Regions from separate parts of the Aeromonas sp. TECH754 genome, predicted to be linked through region 2. Evidence: predicted binding sites of a transcription regulator. Region 2 holds the regulator's gene; the other holds the start of a gene.

Region 1 (4,424 bases), 1.8 Mb from region 2:
CGCAGACGAGATATTGACGCTCTCATCGTTCAACTGACGGCGAACCGGCGCATCCTTGGGTCCAGGCACCTGGGACTGATAATCGACGGCAGCGACTATCTCCACCCCACCGGTGACCTTCTTGTTGGACATGATGACGGCATCCGGCCCGAGCGTCTCCTTGACCTCGGCCAGCGCCGTTCGCATGTCTTTGGCAAAAAACCGCTTAATCTTCACCCGTCATCTCCGCTAACTAGTTCTGTCCTACCGCACTGACGATGCGGATTTGCTTGTCATCAGGCACTTCCTGATAAGACAGAACACGCAATCCAGGAATGGCATTCTTGACAAACTTCGCCAGGGTATTGCGCAGTATCCCCGATGTCAGAAGCACGGCCGGCTGGCCTTCCAGTTCTTGTCGTTGAGTGGCTTCCACCAGCGAGCGCTGCATCCGCTCCGCCAGTCCCGGCTCTATGCCGGCGCCATCTCCTCCACCTGCTTGCAGGGATTGATGCAATATACGTTCCAATTCTGGTGACAAGGTGATCACCGGCAACTCGGGTTCGGGGCCGGCGATCTCCTGCACGATCAATCTGCGCAGGGCGATACGGCAGGCCGCTGTCAGCACTTCCGGATCCGGGCTGCGCGGCGCATATTCCACGAGGGTCTGCAGGATAGTGCGCATATCGCGAATTGGCACGCCTTCATTGAGCAGATTTTGCAATACCTTGACCAGGTTCCCCATGCTGATCACCTCGGGAACCAGCCCTTCCACCAGCTTGCTCTGGTGTTTTCCGATCATGTCCAGCAGCTGCTGGACCTCGTCATGGCCGAGCAACAGGGCGGCATGATTGGAGAGAATTTGGCTCATGTGGGTGGCCACCACGGTCGCGGCATCCACCACCGTATAGCCGAGCGTCTGGGCCTGGGAGACCTGCTCCTTGGCGACCCAGACCGCCTCCAGCCCGAACGCGGGATCCTGGGTCGCAATACCCTGGATCTGGCCGAACACCTGGCCCGGGTTGATGGCCATCTCCTTGTCGTGATAGACGGTCGCCTCCCCCGTGCTCACCCCCATCAGGGTGATGCGGTACTGGTTCGGGGCGAGATCCAGGTTGTCGCGGATGTGCACCGCAGGCACCAGGAAGCCGAACTCCTGGGAGAGCTTCTTGCGCACCCCCTTGATCCGGTTGAGCAGTTCACCCCCCTGATGCTTGTCCACCAGCGGGATCAGCTGATAACCCACCTCCAGCCCGATGATGTCCACCGGCATCACGTCGTCCCAGCTCAGGTCTTTCTGCTCGACCGGGGCATCCCCGTGGGCCGGCAAGAGTTCACCGCTCGCCACCCCGGCCTTTTGCCGTTTCTCCCGGCGCAGCAACCACCAGGCCCCCACCGCGGCGCACGCCCCGAGGCTCAGGAACGCCAGGTGCGGCATGCCGGGCACGCTGCCCATCATCAGCAGGATGCCGGCGGAGATCACCAGCGCCTTGGGATTGTCGAACAGTTGGCCAAGCACCGCCGTGCCCATGTCCTGATCGGTATTCTGACGGGTCACTATGATGGCGGCGGCGATGGAGAGCAGCAGGGACGGGATCTGGGCCACCAGGCCGTCACCGATGGCGAGCAGGGTATAGATCTGGGCCGCTTCGCCGAAGGTGAGCTGGTGCTGCACCATGCCGATGATGAAGCCACCGATGATGTTGATGAAGAGGATCATGATGCCGGCGATGGCATCCCCCTTCACGAATTTGGAGGCACCGTCCATGGAACCGTAGAAGTCCGCTTCCTGGGTCACGTCCTGACGGCGCTTCTTGGCCTCTTCCTGAGTGATGAGACCGGCGTTCAGGTCCGCATCGATGGCCATCTGCTTGCCGGGCATGGCATCCAGGGTGAAGCGGGCGCTCACCTCGGAGATCCGGCCCGCCCCCTTGGTGACCACCACGAAGTTGATGATCACCAGGATCATGAAGACGATGATGCCGACCGCGTAGTTGCCGCCGATCACCACGTTGCCGAAGGCCTCGATCACATGGCCGGCCGCCGCACTGCCGTTATGGCCTTCCAGCAGCACCACCCGGGTGGAGGCGACGTTGAGCGCGAGCCGCAGCAGGGTCGCAATCAGCAGGACGGTGGGAAAGGCGGCGAACTCCAGCGGCCGGCGGGTATAGACGGCCACCAGCAGCACCACGATGGAGAGGGCGATGTTGAAGGAGAACAGGATATCCAGCATCAGGGGCGGAATGGGCAACACCACCATGCCGAGCGAGGCGAGCACCAGCAGCGGTGTCCCCACCCCCTTGGTCAGCAACCATCGGTACTCTTTGAAACGGCCAAGTCCAGCCTTGAATCCCATCATTTTTCTCAATTATCAACCGCCAGTGCCGGAGTAAAGCAAGCATCAAGCCAACAATTTAATTGATTGATATATATGTATTTTATTTTAAAGATGTCAGAAGTCCGTCGCCATCTGCCTACGAAACAACCTGCCCCGCGCCTGACCAGCAGAACCAGGGCTTCGCCTTTGTTGACGGTATTCGGAGAACAGATCGATCTTTGACGATCAAGAGTTGGGCCACAGCGGAGCATCTTGGGCTGATGCGCATAGGCCAGCCGGCAGACAGCCGGTGAGGCTGCTCAAACACTGCTAGGTACGGTATTCGGGGAGAATGGGCAGATCTTTGGCGATTGGAGTCGGGCGGCAGGCAGTGCTGCTGCCGGTGAGGTTGCTCAAGCGTCGCTAGGTACGGAACTCCGGCGGGATCGGCAGGTCTTTGGCGATCGGGGTCGGGCGGCGACCACGGCCACGGCGGAACTTCTTGAGCTGATACACATAGGCCAGCACCTGTGCCACGGCGGCGAACAGCCCCTCCGGGATCTCCTGGCCAATCTCGGTGGCGTGATAGATGGCGCGGGTGAGCGGCGGGGACGGCATGATGGGGATATCGTATTCGCGGGCGATCTCCCGGATCTTCATCGCCACCTCGTCGGCTCCCTTGGCCAGCACCTTGGGCGCCGCGCCGGGCTTGCTCGCATCGTATTTCAGTGCCACCGAGTAGTGGGTCGGGTTGGTGATGATCACATCCGCCTTGGGCACATCCCCCATCATGCGGCGCATCGCCATCTGCATCTGCAACTGGCGGATCTTGCCCTTGACCTCGGGCTTGCCCTCGCTGTCCCTGAATTCGTCCTTGATCTCCTGCTTGGTCATCTTGAGTTGCCGCATGTGGTTCCAGGTCTGGAACGGCACGTCGATGGCGACGATGGGGATGAGGGCGCAGCAGAGGATGATCAGCATCCACAGCAGCAGGTCCAGCGCGTCTATGATGCCGCCGGGGAAGCCTTCGAGGGAGAGATTCAGCAGATGATTGAACTTGCTGGAGAGCATCCACCAGGCAAATGCGCTGATAAAAATCACCTTTGCAATGGATTTAACAAGCTCCACCAAAGATTGCACCCCGAACATCCTCTTCAGACCATTCAAGGGGCTCAATTTGCTCCACTTGGGCAGCATGGCCTCGGAGGAGAAGTTCATCCCGCCGAGCAGGGTGTTGCCGACGAAGGCGGCGATGGCCACCAGCAGGAACAGCAGCCCCAGCGGTTGCAGCAGCGGGGCCAGCAGGGCGGGTACCATGGCCCCCATGGCGTTGGGGTCGAAGGCTTGATCCCGGTTCAGGGTGAAGCCGACGGTGAGCACCTTGACCATGGCGCCAGCCAGGCTCTCCTTGATCATCAGCAGGCCGAACACGGTCGCCAGCAAGACACTGGCGGTACCCAGCTCCTTGGAGCGTGCAATCTGCCCTTTTTCCCGGGCCTGTTGCAGTCGTTTGCCCGTGGGTTGTTCGGTACGTTCCTGATCGGTATCAGCCATTCAGCTGCTCCCCATCATATTGAACAAGCAACATGCCACCGTTGACGGCGCCTTGCCCGACGTAGCCCTGCTCCCGATCAGCCATTCTGGCCCCCGAAGCACTGAACGTTGATAAGCTCGCAGCTGGTCTCCTGTACTCGCTCCCAGATGGATTCGAAGTGGCCCATGAAGCCGCCTATGGTGAGCCAGAGGATGAACAGGCCGGACATCATGCTGACCGCGAAGCCGATGCTGAAGATGTTGAGCTGGGGCGCGGCCCGGGTCATGACCCCGAACGCAAAGTTGATGAGCAGCAGCGCGACGATGGCCGATAGCGCCATCACCAGGGAGGCCTGGTACATCACCCCGAGGAAACTTATCAGGCTGCGAATGGCGGGCCGCGTCAGCCCGCTGTCGGAGACCGGCAGGGTCTCGAAGCTCAGCACCACCATCTTGATCATCAGCAGGTGACCGTCCACCGCCAGAAACACCAGGGTCGCCAGCATCAGGTAGAACTGGCCCACCACGGGGGCGGACTGGCCGTTCATGGGATCCACCAGGGTGGCAAACCCCAGGCTGGTCTGCATGGCGATGA
Region 2 (4,424 bases):
CATCAAGATTAAGGCCGACAAGGTGGTGGTGATCCGCTCCGGCGAGAAGGGTGCCGAGGTGATGACCGCCTATGGCAACCCCGCGACCTTTTTCCAGGTGCTGGACAACGGTAAGCCGGTCAATGCCCATGGCAACAGCATCCGTTACGAGCTGAAGAACCGGCAGGTCACCATCACCGGCAACGGCCAGCTCAAGCAGGAAGACAGCCAGGTCAACGGCGATCTCATTCGCTATGACATCGTCACCCAGAAGATGATTGCCGAGAGCAAGGGCCCGGCCCAGCGCGTCAAGACGGTGTTCTTGCCGGATCAGGTTGAAAATTTCGACAAGCCCGCCGATCAGAAGAAGTAGGAAACGAGCCATGGCAGTGTTAAAAGCAGTTGGCCTGCAGAAGAGCTACAAGCGCCGCATGGTCGTCAGTGACGTAAGCCTGGAAGTGGGTACCGGTCAGATCGTGGGGCTGCTTGGCCCGAACGGGGCGGGCAAGACCACCTCCTTCTACATGATCGTGGGCCTGGTGCAGCGGGATGCCGGTCTCATCACCATCGACGATCAGGACATCAGTCTGCAACCCATGCATATCAGGGCCCGCAACGGCATCGGCTATCTACCGCAGGAGGCCTCGATCTTCCGTCGTCTGTCGGTGTTCGACAACCTGATGGGGGTCATGCAGACTCGCAAGGGCTTGAGCAGTGAGGAGCGGGAAGACAAGGTCGAGCAGCTGCTGGAAGAGTTCAACATCACTCATATCCGCGACAGTCTGGGGCAGAGCCTCTCGGGCGGAGAGCGGCGACGGGTCGAGATCGCGCGCGCCCTGGCGGCAGAGCCGAGATTTATCCTGCTTGATGAGCCTTTTGCAGGTGTTGATCCTATTTCTGTAATAGATATCAAGAAGATCATCCAGCATCTGAAAGAACGGGGGCTGGGTGTCCTGATCACCGATCATAACGTCAGAGAGACGCTGGATGTGTGCGAGAAGGCCTATATCGTCAGCCACGGCAAGATGATTGCCGAAGGCGCACCGGCCGATATCCTCGCCGATGAGCAGGTCAAGCGCGTCTATTTGGGCGATCAATTCAGTCTATAGTAAGGGTGCATCCCTCATTTTTGTTAGGTGACTGCCTCGCTGAACATAAGGATATCCCGACGTAGATGAAGCCGACATTACAGTTGCGTCTCGGTCAGTCACTGACCATGACGCCACAATTACAACAAGCGATTCGTCTGCTCCAGCTCTCCACGCTGGAACTCCAGCAGGAAATTCAGCAAGCGCTCGACAGCAACCCCTTGCTGGAGCAAGAGGAGAGCGAGGCACAGGAAACCAACCCGACAGAGGCAGTCGACGCCAGTCAGCTGGACTCCAGTGATGCCATGGCCCAGGACAAGATGCCCGATGAGCTGCCGGTGGATACCACCTGGGACGAGGTCTATTCGGCCGGTACGGCCCAGAGCGCAGGCCCCATCCACGATGGGGAAGACAGCGTCTATCAGGGGGAAACCACCGAGAACCTGCAAGACTATCTGTTGTGGCAGATGCGGTTGACGCCGTTCAGCGATCTGGATGCCGCCATCGCCCTCGCCATCATCGACGCCATCGACGATTCCGGTTATTTGACCGTCTCCCTCGAGGATATTCAGGTTGCAGTCAGCAGTGATGAGGTAGAAGTCGAACTGGATGAGGTTGAGGCCGTGCTCAAGCGGGTGCAGCATTTCGATCCGATCGGCATCGCTGCCCGCTCGGTCCAGGAGTGTCTGCTGATCCAGCTTGGCCAGTATTCGCCCGATCTGCCCTGGCTCAATGAGGCGAGGGAGGTGATCAGCGAGCACATGGACTTGCTTGGCAATCGCGATTACCGCACCCTGGCCCGCAAGACCCGTCTCAAGGAAAGCGACCTCAAGGAGGTGCTGGATCTCATCCAGCAACTGGAGCCAAGGCCCGGCAATGGCATCATCCAAGGCGAATCTCAATACGTGATCCCGGATGTCTCCGTGATCAAGAAGGGCAACAAGTGGGTGGTGGAGCTCAATCCGGATTCGGCACCGCGTATTCGCGTCAATGAGGCCTATGCTGCGATGGCTCGCAACGCGCGCAGCAGCACGGACACCCAGTTCATTCGCTCCCATCTGCAGGAAGCGAAGTGGTTCATCAAGAGTCTGGAAAGCCGCAACGACACCCTGCTCAAGGTGGCCAGCTGCATCGTCGAGCAGCAGCAGGGCTTTTTCGAATACGGTGAGGAGGCCATGAAACCCATGGTGCTCAACGACATCGCCGAGGCGGTGGAGATGCATGAGTCGACGATTTCACGGGTGACGACCCAGAAGTACATGCATACGCCCCGCGGCATTTTTGAACTGAAGTTTTTCTTCTCCAGTCATGTCAGTACGGAGGGGGGAGGAGAGTGCTCATCGACCGCTATTCGCGCTCTGATCAAGAAGCTGGTGACGGCTGAGAATCCAGCCAAACCGCTTAGTGATAGCAAGATCGCGGATTTGCTGGCCGAACAGGGTATTATGGTGGCGAGACGCACGATAGCAAAGTACCGTGAATCCTTGTTGATCCCGCCATCCAATCAGCGCAAACGCCTGGTTTAGGCAAACAAAAGGAAGACGTTATGCAAATTAACCTGACCGGACACCATGTCGAGATTACCGAAGCTCTGCGTGATTATGTGAACAACAAATTTGCCAAACTCGAGCGTCACTTTGACCATATCAACAACGTACACGTGGTGTTGAGCGTCGAAAAACTGAACCAGATTGCCGAAGCCAAGCTGCATGTCAGCGGGGGGGAGGTGTTCGCCAATTCGCAGCATGCCGACATGTATGCGGCGATTGATACCCTGCTGGATAAACTGGATCGGCAGATCATCAAGCACAAAGATAAGTTAAATCAAAAATAACTATGCAACTTGAACACATACTGAGTCGGGACTGCACCAAGAGTGCGGTCCCCTGTACCAGCAAGAAACGCGCCCTCGAGATCATCAGCGAATTGGCCGCAGAGCGCCTCGGCACCTCCCGTCAGGTGTTGTTCGAGAGCCTGCTGGCGCGGGAAAAAATGGGCAGTACCGGGATCGGTGCCGGTATTGCCATTCCCCACGGCCGGATCGACGACGCCTTTGCGCCGACTGCCGTGTTGATGACCTTCTCCGAATCCATCCCTTTCGATTCCATCGACAATCAACCGGTTGACCTGCTGTTTGCATTGCTGGTGCCGGAAAGCGAGTGCAAGCAGCACCTCAAGACCCTTTCCCTGATGGCATCCAAGCTGGGCGACAAGGCGGTCTGCCGCCAGTTGCGCCAGGCGACCAGCGATGAAGAGCTCTATCAGATCATGACCTCGGCCTGATGCCGGGCACGACATAGCCAAGTTGGCGTGAGGGGACAAGATGCAGTTAATAGTGGTAAGCGGCCGCTCGGGCTCCGGCAAGACCGTCGCCCTGAGGGTGCTGGAGGATCTGGGGTATTACTGCGTGGACAACCTGCCGGTGAATCTGCTACCCCAGCTGATCGTCTCGGTCGAGAGTCAGTATGACAAGCTGGCGGTCAGCATAGACGTACGCAACTTGCCCAGCCAGCCTGACAGACTGGACAACCTGCTGGCTCAAGTACGCAACGAGGGGCGGGTGGAGTTCTCCAGCTTCTTCTTCGATGCCGACAACACGACCCTGCTCAAGCGCTATGGGGAGAGCCGCCGGTTGCACCCCTTGTCGCGCAACAAGCTGTCACTGGATGAGGCGATCCGTGAGGAGACCCATCTGCTGGCACCGCTCTCCTCCACCGCCGATCTGCGTATTGACACCACCAGTCTCAGCATTCACGACCTGAGCGAGCTCATCAAGACCCGGGTGCTCGGCAAGAAAGAGAACGAGCTGGTGCTGGTGTTCGAGTCGTTTGGCTTCAAGTACGGCATTCCCAAAGATGCCGACTTCGTGTTCGATGCCCGCTTCCTGCCGAACCCGCACTGGATCCCCGAACTCAAGCCGTTCACCGGCCAGGATGAGCCGGTCGCCAACTACCTGTCCAACCAGCCGGATGTGATGCTGTTCACCCAGCAGATCGAGAACATGCTGGCGACCTGGTTGCCCCAGTTGGAGCGCAACAATCGCAGCTATGTGACCGTTGGCATCGGTTGTACCGGTGGCCAGCACCGCTCGGTGTTTGTCGCCGAGCGGCTGGCCAGCGCGTTCCGTCTGCTTGGCAAGAACGTGCAGATCCGTCACCGCACGCTGGACAAACGTTCACCGCAAGTCTGATAGACCAACAGGATGCTCAGATGACAGTTTCCGCCTCGGTAGAAGTCAAAAACAAGCTGGGTATTCATGCCAGACCGGCCATGATGCTGTTCGAGCTGGTACAGGGCTTCGACGCCCATGTGCTGCTGCGCAACGAGGACGGGGTGGAGGCCGACGCGGACAGCGTG

The links. Region 2 encodes sigma-54, which starts transcription at its own class of promoters, with help from an activator protein. Its sites were predicted from a motif close to TGGCACNGTTTTNGCTT; they were not measured.
Region 1: flhA (flagellar biosynthesis protein FlhA) is a predicted target of sigma-54. The motif match lies at 2,372-2,388, and genes of this name have one in related genera.

The regions. Positions count from the first base shown of each region.
Region 1 covers NZ_JBWBRA010000001.1:2,568,277-2,572,700, forward strand. The annotation lists gene flhF (flagellar biosynthesis protein FlhF) at 1-216, opposite strand, end outside; gene flhA (flagellar biosynthesis protein FlhA) at 233-2,335, opposite strand; gene flhB (flagellar biosynthesis protein FlhB) at 2,720-3,850, opposite strand; gene fliR (flagellar biosynthetic protein FliR) at 3,928-4,424, opposite strand, start outside.
Region 2 covers NZ_JBWBRA010000001.1:4,354,732-4,359,155, forward strand. The annotation lists gene lptA (lipopolysaccharide transport periplasmic protein LptA) at 1-352, shown strand, start outside; gene lptB (LPS export ABC transporter ATP-binding protein) at 363-1,088, shown strand; gene ACZ9IL_RS19935 (RNA polymerase factor sigma-54) at 1,154-2,593, shown strand; gene hpf (ribosome hibernation promoting factor) at 2,614-2,901, shown strand; gene ptsN (PTS IIA-like nitrogen regulatory protein PtsN) at 2,904-3,350, shown strand; gene rapZ (RNase adapter RapZ) at 3,391-4,257, shown strand; gene npr (PTS phosphocarrier protein NPr) at 4,278-4,424, shown strand, end outside.